3 regions of the Viridibacillus sp. FSL H8-0110 genome follow, and region 1 is predicted to be linked to each of the others. Evidence: riboswitches for the same ligand, from Rfam matches in the RefSeq annotation. Region 1 holds a riboswitch; each other region holds the start of a gene.

What was found. Region 1 has a riboswitch for thiamine pyrophosphate ahead of thiT (energy-coupled thiamine transporter ThiT). Riboswitches for the same ligand answer to the same signal wherever they lie in the genome.
Region 2: it holds a riboswitch for thiamine pyrophosphate, as region 1 does, so the genes downstream of both, MHH98_RS18765 (ABC transporter substrate-binding protein) here and thiT (energy-coupled thiamine transporter ThiT) in region 1, are expected to answer to the same signal.
Region 3: it holds a riboswitch for thiamine pyrophosphate, as region 1 does, so the genes downstream of both, tenA (thiaminase II) here and thiT (energy-coupled thiamine transporter ThiT) in region 1, are expected to answer to the same signal.

Annotation. Positions count from the first base shown of each region.
Region 1 is NZ_JBBOPJ010000001.1:559,099-565,303, reverse strand. It holds gene MHH98_RS02770 (polyphosphate kinase 2 family protein) at 1-105, opposite strand, end outside; gene MHH98_RS02765 (tryptophan-rich sensory protein) at 326-1,054, shown strand; gene map (type I methionyl aminopeptidase) at 1,112-1,864, opposite strand; gene thiT (energy-coupled thiamine transporter ThiT) at 2,069-2,629, opposite strand; TPP riboswitch at 2,764-2,869, opposite strand; gene MHH98_RS02750 (M20/M25/M40 family metallo-hydrolase) at 3,016-3,381, shown strand; gene MHH98_RS02745 (peptidase dimerization domain-containing protein) at 3,467-3,601, shown strand; gene MHH98_RS02740 (M20/M25/M40 family metallo-hydrolase) at 3,547-4,077, shown strand; gene MHH98_RS02735 (hypothetical protein) at 4,198-4,461, shown strand; gene MHH98_RS02730 (hypothetical protein) at 4,520-4,654, shown strand; gene MHH98_RS02725 (aminopeptidase) at 4,887-6,116, opposite strand; gene MHH98_RS02720 (DEAD/DEAH box helicase) at 6,119-6,205, opposite strand, start outside.
Region 2 is NZ_JBBOPJ010000001.1:3,750,275-3,756,479, reverse strand. It holds gene MHH98_RS18780 (S8 family serine peptidase) at 1-305, shown strand, start outside; gene MHH98_RS18775 (hypothetical protein) at 484-789, opposite strand; gene MHH98_RS18770 (hypothetical protein) at 953-2,416, shown strand; TPP riboswitch at 2,694-2,803, shown strand; gene MHH98_RS18765 (ABC transporter substrate-binding protein) at 2,908-3,900, shown strand; gene MHH98_RS18760 (thiamine-binding protein) at 3,914-4,204, shown strand; gene MHH98_RS18755 (ABC transporter permease) at 4,204-4,956, shown strand; gene MHH98_RS18750 (ABC transporter ATP-binding protein) at 4,962-5,708, shown strand; gene MHH98_RS18745 (TatD family hydrolase) at 5,711-6,205, shown strand, end outside.
Region 3 is NZ_JBBOPJ010000001.1:213,533-219,737, reverse strand. It holds gene MHH98_RS01175 (PH domain-containing protein) at 1-1,453, opposite strand, end outside; gene MHH98_RS01170 (PH domain-containing protein) at 1,453-1,947, opposite strand; gene MHH98_RS01165 (putative RNA methyltransferase) at 2,037-2,894, opposite strand; gene MHH98_RS01160 (MATE family efflux transporter) at 3,271-4,641, opposite strand; TPP riboswitch at 4,810-4,914, shown strand; gene tenA (thiaminase II) at 5,011-5,700, shown strand; gene thiM (hydroxyethylthiazole kinase) at 5,700-6,205, shown strand, end outside.

The DNA of each region.
Region 1 (6,205 bases):
TTGAATATTTAATAGTTCAAATTGTAATTTTTTTAGTTCCTTTTTGTAGGAAGGTTTATCGTTTAGATGTTTGTCTAATTTTATATCTTCAATGCGTTTACTCACTTTAACCACTCCTTTTACTTTTATACTATTATTTTACAGCAAATTGTACTGAAATGATATTTGTTGTTCTAACTAATCGAATGTATACTTTATACATATACATTAAAATCGGAAGATATTGTTTGTATATATACGCAATTTTATCGAGATTCTTTTCTACTTCAGAGTGCAACAACATTCAGATTTTTATACTATTCCCAACATGAAGGAGGAGATTTTATTGGGGAGATTGATTATTATTACCATCGCTTATATTGCAATGGTAACCGTAAACTTAGCTGCTAATATTCTTCCACTAAATGGTCAAACTACTGGCGAAATCTCCGACAGTTATACGGTTCTTTTCACTCCAGCACGATATGTTTTTACTATTTGGGGCTTTATATACATAACTTTAGCTTACTGGATTTATAAACATTGGTTCAATCATCAGATAAAGAACACGATTTCTATTCAACAAACATTGTTATTTACAGCCAGTTCACTACTTAATGTTTTGTGGATTTTCCTGTGGCATTATAATTACTTCCAACTTACTGTTGTTGTAATGCTACTATTATTATCTTGTTTAGCACTTCTATATTTCTCATATAGTAATGATGAACAAACATGGTCAAAGCGCATACCCATTTCCATTTACTTTGCTTGGATTTGCGTAGCAACAATAACAAATATCTCTTTCGTTTTAACGTCTAATCATTGGAATGGCTTAGGTTTAAGTAATCCTTTGTGGGCTGTTATTATGCTTACTCTAGGTACCGCTATTGCACTTCATATTCGTTTCCACCATTATGATATTTATTTTCCTATCGTCTTCATTTGGGCTTATATAGGGATTGCGATAAAAAATGGCTTTGAGGAATTACTAGTAACGACCGCAGCACTTTTTTTAAGTGGCGTCTTATTGGCAGGAATCTTATTTATAAAAAAACAAAAGCCTTCTAAATAACTGTAGAAAACAAAAAGCCTCCCTTGAAGAAAATTCAAGGGAGGCTTTTTCATTATTTTAGTCTAATTTAGTTGTAATAATAGGTTCACCATCTGTTACGATGATTGTATGTTCATATTGAGCAACTAGTGATTTGTCAGGCGTTATAAATGTCCAACCATCACCTGCTTCAACGATATGTTCTGCTTTTTGAGAGATGAACGGTTCAACAGCTAAAACCATACCTTCTTTTAAAATGGTGCGATCCCATGCATCAAAATAATTTAATACATGTTGTGGATCTTCATGAAGTGAACGGCCAATGCCATGACCTGTTAAGTTCATAATAACTGCTAAACCGTTTGCCTTCGCTTCACGTTCGACCGCTTTACCAATTTGGTTTAAACGTGCACCTGGTTTTACTTTCGTCATCGCACGATCAAATGCGCTTTCTGCAACTTGACAAAGTTTATCGATTTCTGGGTAAGATCCTTCACCTACAACAAATGACACGCCAGTATCTGCAAAATAGCCATTAACATGACCTGAAACGTCAATATTAATAAGGTCTCCCTCTTTTAGAGTAAGGTTCCCTGGAATGCCGTGTGCAACTTGTTCGTTCACACTTATGCATGTATATCCTGGAAAATCATATTCACTTTTAGGTCCTGAAACGGCTCCATTTTCTTCAAATAAACGGCCACCAATTTCATCTAATTCTTTAGTTGTAATTCCTGGTTTTGTTGCTGCCTTCATCGCTTCACGGATTTGGGCCATCACACGTCCAGCTTTTTTCAATCCTGCAATATCCTCTTGAGTTATAGCTATCATTTTATACGATCCCTTCTTCTCATATGTCTACTCTCTACTATAACACTTTTTTCGCAAAATGAAGAACATGAAAATCGCGTATATAGCTATTTCAAATGTCTATATATTTAGAATAATTTTATTTAGTTCTTATGTTTAACATATGAAATTACATAACTGAAAGTACTAAAAGAGGACTCCATCTATAAGGAATCCTCTTTTTTTTTAATTTTTTTGTTGTAATAATCGCGGTGCTGAAGTAAATAAAAGTACAGCTACAACCGCTGTTAGTATAGTAGCTGGCAACATATACGTACCATTATAAATTATAGAATACAAATAAACATTTTGGTCACCTGCATATTCGCTAAAGAAGACAATCCCTGCTGTAGTATGAGCAATATACCTCAATAAACCACCTAGAGTTGTACCGAGCACAATATACAAAGTCATTGCTTTTTTGTTTAATTGCTTACTCGCTGCAAAAACTAGATGTCTCACAACACCAGCTAGACCGACTACAGTAAATGCTATAAAGTAATCGATAAATCCCTGAACAGGTGTGAAAATTGAAGCACCCATCGCCACTTGCAATAAACCAATTAAAAACCCGGTAATTAAACCACCCGATACACCCCATCGGAATGCCATTAATACAATTGGTACCATAACAAGACTAATAGAACCACCTTGAGCCCATAGCTTAAATGATAACTGATCCAAAATTAAGCCGATTGCAGAAAAAATTGCAATCTCGATTAAAAACAACAATCTCTTTTTGTTCAAAATAAATATCCTCCCGTAGTTCTGATGTAGAACACACAAGACCTAAACGTATCCCATTTGTAAATGGGCTCTAGATAGTAAAACTTTTGGCAACAAAAAAACGACATCAGGACAGGTCCTGACATCGGTTATATGTCGGTTTCTATCCACATTCCTACGCAAGCATTAACTTACAGGTTCAAAGGGTTAGAACTTTGGGTTCACTCTCAGCCGACCATTTCGGCTCCCCTTGTGGTAAATACATCATTTAATTGTAATTGTAGAACACCCCTATTGTACTCAAACAATTCTTTTATTTCAATAGATTACTCTGAAATGAATGAGAGATTTCTTTCAAAACGTATATAATAAACAAAATGGAATTTAATTGAAGTGATTACAATTAGATGATTAGTTTACTTAAAAAGCTAATCATATATAAAAGTGATACTCCTACTGGCGCAAATGAAGCATTACAATTTTGTGCTAATTGGCTTGAGAAACAAGGTATAGATGTTAACCTACATCAAAATAATGGATTTGATATTTTAACAGCTGAAATTGGACAAGGTGCAGATTGTCTTATCTGGAACGGCCATGTTGATGTCGTCCCAGCAGCAATTGAACAATATACCCCCTTTGTAGATGGTGATCTTTTATACGGACGTGGAGCTGCTGAAATGAAAGCCGGAGTTGCGGCGATGATGTTCAGCTTTGTAGAGTTATCTAATCAGCTGACAAGCTGCCTAGACGCCTTCAACTTCATCTGGTGACAGACGAAGAAATTGGCGGTGAAAATACCTCTGGTACGCTTGCTCGTAATGGCTACAATGGCCAATTTGTGGTGTACCTACACAAATGCAGATTGGTTTACAAGCAAAAGGCATTCTTCAATTCGAACTTCAATTTAAAGGTAAAGCATCACATGGTAGTCTTCCTTGGGAGGGGTTAAATGCCGTTTTACAAGCCCTGCAATTCCACTCAAACTGTTAGAATCACCAATAACAAATGCTCGTAATGTATTTTATGATTCTCCATCAATTAATTTGGCAACAATACAAGCAGGTGAACGTTTTAATGTCGTCCCAGATCAGTGCAATGTACGCTATTATATTCGATACGTCCGAGGACAATCAGCAGAAGATATTCTAAATGAAATTCAAAAAATTCTCGATGATGAAAAAATATCAGCTGAAATAATTATTCACAGTATTGCTCCTGCAGTTAAAACAGATGCTGATGATCCATTTGTTTTATCATTAATAAAAACAATGACAACAGTTTGCGACAAACAGGACATGCTATTTGGACAACATGGATCTGCTGATACTCGATTTTATGCTGCAGATGGTGTAGGAGCCATCGAATTCGGACCGACTGGAGCAGATTGGCATGGTCCCACTGAATATGTCAGTATTTCATCTGTATACCGTTACGCAGATATAATAAAAGTACATGCATTGAGTTGAATCTTTTTGGGCTTTGTAGCGTAGATAATAATATGACTGGAGGTGCTTGGGCTGGATAACAATCGAGTATTGTCTGCATTGTGTTACTTTAGTATATTTTTTGCCGGATTTATTTTGCCAGTGATTGTTTATTTTGTCAGTGCTGATTCGAATGTAAAAAACCATGCGAAACGAGCATTCATATCACATCTTTTACTCATTATCCCATCCATTATCGGTTTCATTATTTTCTTTGTCGTGTTTGGATTTTATGGCAGTGGTTCTGATAATTTTATAAGTACAGGGCCAATTTTAATTATCTCGTTTATCATTTTAGAAATTCTAATATCTGTAGCAGTAATCATTTGGAATATCATCCAAGGTGTTCGTGTACTACGCGTTTAAGATGAAGCATCAATGGGAATAAATTATTATTAGCTTATAAGAAATGGAGTGCGACTAAATGAAGGTAAGAAACGTAGTAAAAACTGCAATTAAATTAGCACCAATTGTTTATCCAATCGTTATTAAAGTTATTGATTCTCGTAAAGCAAAATCAAAAGCAAAACAAGCACCCACAACAAGATATAAACCATAGTATTAATTACTCCTATGCGGATAAATCCATGCATAGGGGTTTTTTTTATGGAATTGTGATTGTTGCTTTAACTTTAGGATTTGTTGCACTAAGTCATCTGTTTGTAATTCAGCAGAATATTCACGTCCTTTTCATTCCAAATAAAAGCTAAACATCACCCAGTTATATTCTTCTATAACAATAAAAAAACTGGAACGCCCTCCAAGGAGACGTACCAGTTTTACTCAATTAATTAAAATGCCCAACTACCATTACGGAAAATCGGTTCTATTGTACCATCTTCTAAAACACCGTCAATATTCATGTCGGCACTACCAATCATGAAATCCTCATGTGTAATAGAAGTATTAATACCGTGCTCTTCTAGTTGTTCGGGAGATAACTCACTACCATCTTCATAGCACGTTGGATATGCTTCACCGATAGCTAAGTGATTAGAAGCATTTTCATCAAATAATGTGTTGTAGTAAAGAATATTTGATGCAGAAATTGGTGATTCATGTGGCACTAATGCTACTTCACCAAGGTATTTTGAACCTTCATCAGCTTTGATCAATTCTTGTAATAAATCATTGCCCACGCCAGCTTCAGCTTTGACGATTTTACCATTTTCAAACGTTAATTTGAAATCATCAATGATATTGCCTTGGAAGACAAGAGGTTTTGTATTTGATACAAATCCGTCTACTCCATATTTTGATGGCATTGTATATACTTCTTCCGTCGGCATATTAGCCACAAATGAAGTATTCTCTGGTGTTTTACTAGCACCAGTTTGCCAAATATGTTTGTCAGGCAATTCGATTGTCAAATCAGTTCCTGGAGCTGTGTAGTGAAGTTTTACAAAGCGTTTAGCATTCAGTATAGCCGCACGAGTATCTAGGTTTTCTAAATGACCTTGCCAGTTTTCAACTGCATTTCCTTCGCCAATACGAACTGTTTTGAAAATCGCTTCCCATAAGGCTTCCACTTGTTTGTCAGCTTCTAAATTTGGGAATACTTTCGCTGCCCATTGCTTCGACGGAACAGCAATGATTGCCCATGCAACTTTATCGTTCATAACAGCATTACGGTAATTCGCTAATGCTTTACCCGCTGCTTTTTGTTGTGCAGATAACTTAGACACAGGGACACCTGATAGTAAATCTGGATCTGCGGCATCAATCCATAATAAGGCACCTTTTCGTTCGATTAGTTCGTCACGCTGTTCACTAATCCAACGGGGGTATTTTGCAAATTCATCCTCAGGAGCATTATCAAAAAAAGCGCGGTCAATCTCTCCATCAGAAAAATTGACAGTAACGCGACCTGCTCCTGCTGCATATGCTTCTTTTACAACTAAACGTGTAAACTCAATTGTATCTGTAGTTGTGTTAATTAGAAGTGTTTGACCTTTTTGAATATTAACGCCTACTTTTACAGCAAGCTCAGCAAATTGTGCTAATTTCTCCTGGAATGTCATTCTTATTTGCCCCTTTTCACAGTAGGTTTTGTTGTTCCTTCGATTAATTTTCCAGCTGTCCACGTTTTTTCAACGGGTTTTGATGGCAG
Region 2 (6,205 bases), 3.2 Mb from region 1:
TAACACCAGTAGAAGACCTTAATTTGGAAACAGGGAAAAGTGTTAAAATTGAATTTGATAGTGCAGCAGGATTAAAAGCTACTTTCGTCATCCATATGCCGCTAACAAATGTTAATGGACAAATTCAAAATGCGACTGAGCTTCCTATGTCAGAACAAGCAAACGGTCATTACGTAGGCTATTGGACAGTACCATCAGGAACAGTAGCTAAAGGAGCAGTAATCGAAGTAAAAGCTGTTGACAATTTCAAAAATGAAACACGTCAAGAAGCGAAGGGTAAACTGTATATCAATGTTGAGAAATAAACGCTATTGAGTATTGAACCCCCTATCTCTTTTGAGAAGGGGGTTTTTAGCATCTTTCTGAAAATTGATCTTGCTGGAGTGATAACATCTTTTTGAAAATTTTAAAAAAGTCAAAAATAAAGAGGAAACTCTTTTTTTTAATCACTATTTCGGACCATTTTGTGTCCTTATACATATCTTACAAAGAATGAAAAGAAAAAGGAGTGAAATTGAATGGTTCAACCTTTTCAAGGAGGACAGTGGCAAAACGAAAGTTCAAATTTTTGGCGTGGGCAGCAATGGAACCAAGGTAACATGTGGCACCAAGGAAACGACTGGCACCACGGTCAAAACTGGCATCCGGGACATCATTGGCAACAATGGAATCCATGGCAACCTTGGTTTCCGTGGCAACAATGGAATCCATGGAACCCGTGGCATCCATGGCATCCAATTCAACGCGGAAACCGCTGGTAATAAAAATAGAACGAGGATAGTCATGCACACATAGATTTCACATATATTAATACGACTATATAGCATCCCCTGATTCAATTGAGTCAGGGGATATTATTATGCCTCAGAGGTGAAAACGCTTTAGAAGTGCAATAAAGATGCAAATTATCTAAAAGAAGCATGCATATAATTGATTGAAAGGTGGGGAGATATTGAAAGAATATGCAGATATACTGATGAGGTTTTTACCTTCAACGGCAACCATTTTAGAATTGCATCAACCTGAAAAAAAGCCGGCGATACTGCTAGCAGATATAGATGGAGATCATATTGAAGAATTAATCGGAGCCTACAATTATCAAGGTCGAAATTATATTAAGATATTAAAGAAACAACATAATGAATGGGTTCCGATAGCAGACATTAAAGGAAGCGGATATGGAATAACGAATTTAATAGCAGTGCCATTAGTAAATAATAGTATTAATACTTTAATTGTGGGTTGGCAAATAGGTAGTATTTGGTCGAAGTTAGACCTACTGCAATGGACAAATAAAGGTATTGTCCATATACCAACTAATAATATGGTCTATAGTAAATTGCAAGTAGAGGATATGCCAAGTACGGAAGGTTCGGATGGTAAATATGAGCTAGCTCTCTGGGTTCATGATACGGGTGAGGCCTATAAAATAGCTGTCTATCGTTTTAATGGTAAGGGATTTGTAAAGGCAAAAGATGTTTACCCATATTATTTCAAAAAAGTAGAAGCATACTATAAGAATCTATTAAAGAATAATGATTATCCCTTTTATTGGTACTATTTATCAGATGCTCAGATGAAGTCGGGAGATTTAGATCAGGCACTTACATCAATTGATAAAACGTTGTCATTTAATTCACCATATCCATCTAAAGAAACCCTACTAGAAAAAAGAAGACAAATTTTAAATCAGTTGAAGCAACATCAAGTGGTCGCTCAAACCGTCATCGTTAAAAAAAGAGGTGATGTCACAGGAGATGGCTTAATTGATACAATTCTTCTAACTGGTGAGAAAACCGAAGGAAGTCCGTATTTAAAGAACATTACTTTAGTTGTTTTTAATGAAAGAACGAATTTTTATGAACAAATCCCGTTAAAAGAAAATGCAGGTTATAACCCCACTATATCGCTTGGGGATTACACAGGAAATCATGTAGATGACATTTTAGTTGTCATTGATTCAGGGGGTAGTGGCGGCATTATATTCGCATATATATTTACATATGTGAATGGGGAAATGCGCCAAGTATTTGACTCAGAAGCATACAATGAACTTTCAAAATATGAAGTTAATTATCTCGATAATTACAAAGCAAGTGTAACTAGCTCCTATCCAGCGAAAAAATATATCTTAGATCTAACATATAAAGGAAAAGTATACTTATCTGAAATTTATAATACAGACGGTACACTTAAAGAACCGATACAAGGGTGGGTCGATCCAATTAGCGGATTCTATCCTATAGATTACGCAAGGGACGGCAACTATGAATTTTTGGCGTACCAAAAAATCGCAGGTAGATACCATGCAGATGGTTTGGGTTATGTAGAAACAATATTAAAATGGAATGGACATGGATTCGTTCCAGATCGCCAAACTGTTTCGATTTTCGGTGCAGATTTGCCAACGAAATAATCTATTAATAAAATTGTAGTTAGCAATTAGAGAGTACTTAGGACGTGAATATTCTGCTAAATAACAAACACTGGAGTTAGCGCAACAAACACCAGAGTTAGTGCAACAAACATCAGAGTTAGCGCAATAAACGCCCAAGACAGAGCAACAAACCACCAACTACACACAACAATCCCAAGAGAAACCACCAAATTCCAAAACCCAAAAACAATCGTTTCCAAATAAATATTGGAATCTTTTGTTTTTTTGATATAATAGATGAGAAAAGTTCATATGTGCAAGAATGTGGGGGGGCTGGTGTTGCCAGCTGAGAATGTATCCGATAGATGCTGACCCTTAGAACCTGATCTGGTTAACACCAGCGGAGGGAACATCAGCTAAAATCTCGAGTATCATTGAATTTTAGAGTGTATGTTAACGTCCGGAATAGTTCCGGGCGTTTTTCTTTTTGCATGGAACTTGTCAAAATAATATAGATGGAGGCAAGGGAAATGAAAAAATGTATGCTGCTCCTTGTAGCATTATTCGCTTTAGTAGGTTGCCAATCAAATGAGTCAAAAGGAAGTGACAACGACTCAAAAAACGAATTAACAAAAGTAACTGTCGTTTTAGATTGGACACCAAATACAAATCATTCTGGTTTGTATGTAGCAAAAGAAAAAGGTTTTTTTAAAGATCAAGGCTTGGATGTAGAAATCATTCAACCAGGTGAAACAGGAGCAGATCAACTAGTCGCTTCAGGAAAAGCCGAATTCGGTATTACAGCGCAAGAATCGATTACGCAAGCAAGAGTCCAAGGAGTTCCACTAGTCTCAATTGCAGCTATTATTCAACACAATACATCGGGCTTTGCTTCCCCAATAGATAAAAATATTAAATCACCAAAAGATTTCGAAGGTAAGACTTATGGTGGTTGGGGTTCTCCAATCGAAAAAGCTGTACTTGATTCTCTTATGAAAATCGAGAATGCAGATAGTAAGAAGCTAGACATTATCAACGCTGGAGATGCAGACTTCTTTACAATGGTCAAAAAAGATGTAGATTTTGCATGGATTTACTATGCATGGACAGGTGTCGAAGCGGAACTGCGTGGAGAAAAAATAAATATGCTCTATTTAACAGACTATAGTGACAAACTAGATTACTATACTCCAGTTCTTACAACTAACGAAAAAATGATCCAAAGTAATCCAGATACAGTGAAGGCATTTACTAAAGCAACTTCACAAGGATATGAATTCGCTATAAAAGATCCAGAAACTGCTGCAGATATTTTACTAAAAGCTGCCCCAGAATTAGATGCAGAGTTAGTTAAGAAAAGCCAACAATGGCTAGCTGACAAATATCAAGATGATGCAAGACAATGGGGAGAGCAGAAACTTGAAGTTTGGGAAAACTATGCAAATTGGATGAGTGAAAATAACGTATTAGAAGGTAAATTCGAACCTGAAAATGCGTTCACAAACGAATTTTTACCACAATAAGGAGGAGAAATAAATGGCTAATTCATTAATCAGTGTACAAATCATTCCAAAAACAAAAACATACGAGGATGTTATTCCTTTTGTAGATGCAGCTATCAAAATTATCGACGATGCTGGTGTGAACTATGAAGTGCATCCGCTTGAAACAACAATGGAAGGTGAACTTTCTGAACTGCTAGACATCATTCGTGTGATGAATGAAAAGATGATTGAACTAGGTAGCGTTAACGTCATCACTCAAGTGAAAATGCTTTACCAACCATCTGGTATCGAACTAGGTACATTAACGGAGAAATACAGATAATGAAATGGATACGTGAAAAAGGAGGAGCGATTTTTTTGCTCCTTTTCATTTTATGTAGTTGGGAATTGATTGTTCAATTAAAAGAAGTACCGGGTTGGTTATTACCTGCACCTACAGCTATTTTTTCAGAAGCGATTAAAGCAATTCCTACTTTTTCAACCGATATTTTATCAACAACTCAGTTAGCAATATTAGGACTTACAATTGGAAGCTTAGTTGGGTTTATCATAGCGGTCTCCCTACATATGATGCCGAAAGTTCAGAAACTTGTTTATCCGTTACTAATTCTATCGCAAAATATTCCAATCATTGTTTTAGCACCGCTGTTAATTATTTGGTTTGGCTTTGGATTATTACCAAAACTAATCATTATAAGTTTAGTCTGCTTTTTCCCAATCGTTGTAGCTGCATTAGATGGCTTTAAAAATACCGCTCCTGAGCTCAAGTACTATATGGAAATGGCGGGAGCATCGAAAAGCCAATTATTTTGGAAACTAGAATTGCCACATTCACTTCCATCCTTATTTTCGGGATTGAAAATCTCTGCGACTTATAGTGTCATGGGGGCAGTCATTTCGGAATGGCTAGGTGCAAAAAAAGGGATTGGCGTATACATGACATTATCTCAATCCTCGTTCCGTACAGATCGTGTGTTTGTAGCTATTTTCACCATCATGCTATTAAGTGTCATCGTATTTGGTTTGCTACGTGTGGTTGAAAGATTAGTAATTAAAGGCAAACTGGAGAGGTGAATACAATGTTACTTAAAATGGATCATATCGAAAAGTCTTTTGGTACAACACAGGTTTTGCATGATATTTCTATACATGTAGAAGAAGGAGAATTTGTTGCATTACTGGGGCCTTCAGGGAGTGGGAAGAGCACCATTTTCAATTTAATAGGTGGAATGGCTACGCCAGATGAAGGAACTATTTCTTTGAATGACAAAATCATTCATGGACAAAAAGGCTTAATCGGCTATATGCCTCAGCAACCATCTCTTTTCCCATGGAGAACCGTCATTGAAAATGTCGTACTGATGCAAGAATTATCAGGTAAACCAAATTATGAAGAAGCTAGTGAATGGCTAGAAAAAGTAGGGTTACGAGAATTTAAGAAATCCTACCCAATTGAATTATCAGGTGGTATGAAGCAACGCGTAGCTTTTATAAGAGCGTTACTCAGTAAACAAAATTTATTATGCCTAGATGAGCCATTTTCAGCGTTAGATGAATTTACTAGAATTGAAATGCAAAAATGGCTTCTATCAGTATGGGAAGAAAATCGAAAGTCAGTGCTATTCGTCACGCATAGCATTGAAGAGGCAATCTTTTTAGCAGATAGAATTTATATACTAACGAAGCGCCCAGCCACTATAAAAGAAGAGATAAAAGTTCCCTTTGCAAGACCGAGAGAGGAAAGTCTCTTAAATACAAATGAATTCTTCCAACTCAAACAGAAACTTTTTAATATGTTGAAGGATGAAATTGAGGTAGGTGAGTGAAGCTGATAATCGATGCTCATATCCATTTTGATCAATACAATGAAGAACAACGAAAGATAATTTTAAAAGAAATGGCTCAATTTAATGTGACACACCTAATAGCAGTATCTACTGACTTATCATCAAGTAAGGTCAATTTAAAATTAGCTCGAAATGATAAGCGCATTCTACCTGCATTTGGCTTTCACCCTGAACAAGTAATGTTGGGAGAAAGTGAGCAAGCTCAATTATTTGAATGGATAAGAGCGCATCACGATGAAATGGTTGCAATTGGTGAAGTAGGGCTTCCTTATTATTTAAAGCAAGAAAAAGAACTCCTATATCAACCATATATCGACTTACTAGAAAAGTTCATAGCACTTGCAGCAGAAATGGATAAGCCGATTATTTTGCATGCTGTATATGAAGATGCGCACATAGTTTGTGGTTTATTAGAAAAATATAATGTAACTGCTGCACATTTTCATTGGTTTAAAGGGGATACACAAGTAGTCAAA
Region 3 (6,205 bases), 350 kb from region 1:
TTCTATCTACATACCAGCTGTAAAACTCAGATGCAGCCTCGTTAGGCACATCAAGAAGCTCCTTATGCAGCACTGGTTTTGCTCGGTTTACCGTTTTAATTGAAGCTAACTTGAAGTACCGTTGCAACTTCGACCGTTCTGTCTTCACTTCAATAACTTGACTACGCTTTGTAATAAATAATACGGTAGAAAATCCACCTGTTTTCATTTGAATAAATGACTGATTCAGTAAATATCGGCTATTTTTATAATCTAATATTCGTGAAGAGTATATAATTAGAAGTAATACTACAGAAACCCACCACAATGAAGGCTTGAAATACCAAATTAATGCCGTTGCAATAAACCAAATATAGCTTGGACGAATCATACGAATCCAAAATGCTTTTTTCGGCAATTCATGCATACTTTCTACTACTTGATAATCTGGAAGTAACTCACTTATCAATGTATATGCCTTTCTCACTGGTAAAAATGGATAAAGCGTATTCGACTCTACCTCCCCAATTGTAGTGTTTCCAGCACTAATTAGCTTTACCTCAGCTAGTCCGAGAATTCTCTTCATGAAAGATTGCGAAATCTCAACAGCCTGTATCTTCTCTTTACGAATTGAAAAAATTGATTCATCTAAGACACCTTTTTTAATATAAACCTTCTGATTATCCGATGAAATTTCATACTTGCCATACTTAATAAAGGTATGAACCATACCAATTGCAATGGAAATAAGTAGAACGCCAATTAAAATAGCTGCTAAGATTGCCCAACCCCATTTCAAAGCATTTGTCACTTCATCTCTAAATACATCGAGTTTAACAACATCATCCAGTTTAAAAATCATTGGAATTAAAATTAAAAAACTAAGTGAAGTAAAAGACGCCTTCACCAAATCTTTTTTTGTCGGTGTAAAATGAATCATTTTTTCATCTTTCTTCTCTGGCTCTAAAACCACAACCTGCTCTTCAGGCAATCCATCCGATGATTGTCCAATAATTTTCTTCTGTTCACGAGTTTCTGTAACTGCGCTCTCTATACTTTCTGCTTCTATTCTAGAAATTACGTCAAATGTAATGGAGCTTTCATCACCAACAGTTGCTGTTTCTAGAGTTAATGACGTCACTTTAAAAATTTTATGAAAAACAGTCGTTTGGCGTTGGACATTCTGCACTTTTAAAAATGGAATAGTCCGCTCACTTTTCGAAAAAATTCCCGACTTAATATAGAAAGCATCATTTTTTATCACATATCTATATGTTATCCATTTACCAATACTTAAAAAAAGCATGATTACAACATAGGCCAAGAATATCCATTTCGCTGTTTGAATCCACCATTTTTCAGAACCCATATTTAATAAAAAAAGAAATATAAAAAAGATTATATTACTTTTAATTAGTTTATACAGATCGAATATTAGTACAAGCGGATGTAATCTTTTCAATGGTTGCGTCATCATTCCACTTCCTTAATTTTTGCATAATGCGCAATTTGATCACGCAATTCAAATGCCTCTTTCTCAGAAATGGCAGGGATTACATGTTCTGTTCCCATAGTACCAATCTGAATTGAAAACAAATCGTATTTGCGCATTAATGGCCCTTGAATTAACTCTACAGACTGTACCTTTGTCATTGGAACTAATTCATTAACTTCTTTAAAAGCCCCGTACTTTAATTGAATAAATTCCTCATTTACATCATAACGCCAATACTTTTGCATAAAAGTTGGTTTAAACAAGATTTCCCAAATTGCAGTAAAGACAGTTAATACTATCAAACCTAAGACAATCCAACCAATCCATTCTTTCCACTCAAAGTGAATATGTAAATAGTAGAGGACTCCAAGTACAGCAATAATTCCTGCATTTGTTAATGTTTCAGTCATACGCCAAACCTTTACAGCTTCTCTAGAAATACATCGCTGTGGCGCTTCAATCTTTAAATACATCCAACCACTCCTTCTTTACTATTACGTCTTATATAAGGAAAAAGTTTCTAAATAAAATATCCCCCGCTAAAAAACAGCGGAGGACGATTTTACATTTTCCCAATTAATATGTCTAAATCAATCGTAATTTCGGTTAAGTTTGTAGCAGCTACATCACTTTTTTGATGCCACCCCATTGGTGTCATATGCATTAATAATGGCACCAATTCTTTATTTATTTCTATTGTTTGTGTAATACGCTTTACTTCAACCTCAAGAAAATTCTCCTTGAACCGTTCGACAATAAGCTCATTTGAATAAGATTCCTTTTCAGATTCCGCAAAGAATAAAGCACGTAATTCCTGTAAATATCCACTTTGTGGTACGACTTTAATAACCAACCCATTCGGCTTCAAAAGTCGCTTAAACTCCGTGTAATTGGCAGGTGATAAAATATTCAATATCGCATTAAAGCTTTCTTGTTGATATGGACTTTTTGCTAGGTCACCGACACACCAAATCATGTCAGTATAATGCCGCCCTGCTGCAATAATTCCTTCTTTTGCGATATCAATACCTACTCCAACAAAAGTGGTATCAGATTGCTCTTGGAATTTATTTTTAATACTTGCTAAATGTGACCCTTCCCCGCAACCCGTATCGAGTACAGCAACATTAGTATTCATCTGCTTTAGTAAATCACAAATAGCTGTATGCATCGGTGCATATAATCCACTTTCAATAACCAGCTTACGCGCTTCAAATAAACCTTTGCCATACATTGAAGTCGCAGCATGCGTCATGAAATTTACATAGCCTTGCTTTGCAATATCAAAAGAATGTCGATTATCACAAGCAACACTACAATCCTCGGTCACCGTCATCTCATCCCCACAAACTGGACAAGCGAACAGGGCTCGATTCTCACTCATATAATTAGCACTCGCTACTTTTCTCGGCAATGCCATGCCAAACACCTCGTTCATTAATCTTCTTTACCAAGTATACAAAACAAAGTGTTGCTTGGCTAAGGATAAAATTAGAAGGGGCGTACATAGGCTTGATCATGTCGATTGTTCTCCAAATTATCATAGGTAAATATCTAGATAACAGTAATTCTTTATAACAATGAATAACCTCCTACAATAAAAAAACGCTGATAACTCCCAGTCATCAGCGATTTACTCTATCTATTAAGTTTAAAATAACGCTTCAAACGTGAGTTCACCAAACACGATAATAGCAATAGTTTATTGTTTAGAATCCTTTACACTAGCATGTGTTATAACGCTACCTATTTCTGTGACTACTAATTTATCGCTAAAAAAATCACATCTAATGCCATTATTTCGTTTTATCAGGCGCAACGAGAGCATATCTTTCCCAGCGACGACTTTTCCATCTAAAGAAAACGAGAATAGCTCGGAACCATTCATCCGCTGCAATTGCCAACCATACACCTATTAAACCCATATCTAATTGGAATACAAGTAAATAACCAAGTGGTAAGCTCATGCAAACCATTGAGAAAAATCCGATGACTAATGGATATTTAGCATCACCTGAAGCACGCAATGAATTGATAATCGTAATATTAAATGTACGTCCTGTTTCTAATAAAATACTACACACTAACACTGCCGCACCAATTTTTATAACTTCTGGATTATCAGTAAAGAGACGCATTAGCGGATAGCGGAAAATAACCACCACTGTGACCATCACTAAAGTAAATATAATCGCCCATTTCAGACTAACCCACAATTGTTTATACGCTACATCCTTTTCATTGGCACCAACGTATCGGCCAACCATAATCGCAGTTCCTGTTCCAATCGCTATGGCAAATAAATAGGTGAACATTGAAATATTATAAGCGTATTGCCGAGCTGCTAGTGATTCTGCACCTAAATACGTCACGTAGTATAAAAAGACAATTTGACAACCTTGGTACATCACTTGCTCAAATGCAGATGGAAGTCCAATTTGCAAAATCTTACCAATATATTCTTTTGATAATGACACGTAGTATTGAAATTTAATACGTACCTCTAGTGCTTGGTACAATAGCCAGAAGAATACTAGTAGAGCCAAAACACGACTGACGACTGATGAAATTGCCGCACCTTGCACCCCTAGTTCAGGGAAGCCAAATTTACCGAAGATCAAAACATAGTTCCCTATTACATGAAAAATATTCATTCCAAGTGATACATACATAGTCTGTTTCGTCCAACCATGCACACGAATGATCGCTGCTAACGAGTTGATGATTGCTTGTAGGAAAATAGCTCCCCCAACAATGAATAAATATTTACTAGCATACTCAAGTACATCACCTTGTAAATTCATTGCAATCATAATATTTTTCGAGAAAATCACGAAAGCGACGCTCATTATTAAACCAATAACTAAATTCAAGGAAACGGCTAGTGCTGAAATTTTGGCTGCTTCCAAATAACGCTTAGACCCTAAATATTGAGCAACAACAATCGATGCCCCGTTTCCTATTACTTCTAAAACTAAAATTGCTATATGAATATATTGATTGGCTGCTCCTACTCCTGATACTGCATCATCAGACAATGCGCTCAGCATAAATGTATCAGCAAGCCCCATCAACATAAATAAAAATACTTCTAAAAAAATCGGCCAAGTTAAATGAAATAAATTTAATTTCACTTCAGGCCCTTTCACTGTTGCCGTTGTGCCCATCTAAACACCTTGCTTCCCACTATAAAATTCAGATAATTTGTATCTTAACATAGAAATCAGCTCATATCTATGGCTTAATGCCATTTATTACAATCTATTTACTTTGCTTAATTACACCTTGCTAATTCCATTATTTATGTTATATTGATGTTGAAAACTAAATAGCTTTTTAACCACTAGGGGAGTCATATAATTGGCTGAGACGCAGAGTGTTGCGGACCCTTGGAACCTGATCTGGCTCATACCAGCGGAGGGAAGTGGCGCTATCAGTCTATTTTGTTTTATTGAAAATGATTGCTCGCCGCCTACTGACACAGATCAGGGGCGGCTTTTTGTTTTCAAAAACAAATGAATTTGGGGTGCATAAAGATGACATTTTGTGAAGAAGTAAGACAAGAGTGTAATGATTTATGGGAAGGTAGCTTTCAACATCCGTTTGTAAAATCATTAGCAGCAGGTACTTTACCACTCGACATTTTCCAATATTACGTACAACAAGATGCTTATTATTTAACCCACTTTGCAAAGGTGCAAGCACTAGGAGCAGTAAAGGCAAATGATTTACATACTACACAACGTTTTGCCAAACATGCTGAATCAACATGTATTGCTGAATTGTCACTTCATGAGCAATTTTTTACTATGTTAGAAATTACAGATGAAGAGCTTGCTGCATTTGAGCCCGCACCGACAGCATATGAATATGTATCTCATATGTATCGCGCTACAAACAATGGTGATTTAGCTGATACTCTCGCTGCAATACTTCCTTGCTACTGGCTTTACTATGAAATTGGCGAACGCCTAAAAGATTCAAAACCTAATCACCCTATTTATGATAAATGGATTCAAACATATGGCTCTGAGTGGTTCGGAGAATTAGTAGAAGAACAAATTAATCGCATGAATGACCTTGCCAAAGACTTACCCCCTGCACGTATTCAACAACTAAAAGAACATTTCCGTAAAAGTAGTTATTATGAATGGCATTTCTGGGAAATGGCTTGGACGAAACAACAATGGACAATTGGACATTACGAAAAGGAGCTGACTAAATAATGGGTCAACAACCTTTTCTTGAAAAGTTACGTGTCGAAAAACCGCTAGTCCATAATATTGCCAATATCGTTGTTTCCAATTTCCAAGCTAATGGTCTCCTCGCACTAGGTGCTTCTCCTATGATGGCGGAGGGAATCGAGGAAGTAGCTGAAATGGCTGCTCTTGCAGACTGTACAGTTCTTAACATCGGTACACTTGATCAAGGAACTGTTTTATCCATCATTGAGGCAGGTAAAAGTGCCAATAAAAAAGGTATTCCTGTTGTTCTTGACCCAGTTGGCGTAGGTGCTAGTGTGTTTCGTAAGAAATCCGTGACAACCATTTTAAAGGAAGTTCAAGTTACGGCTATCCGCTGTAATGTAGGTGAACTTGCTACACTCGGTAATATCGAATGGCAATCAAGGGGAGCTGATGCTGGTGAAGGTCAAATAGATGTACAACTAACTGCTAAACAAGTTGCTAAACGGCTTAACTGTATTGTTGCAGTCACTGGGTTTGAGGATAC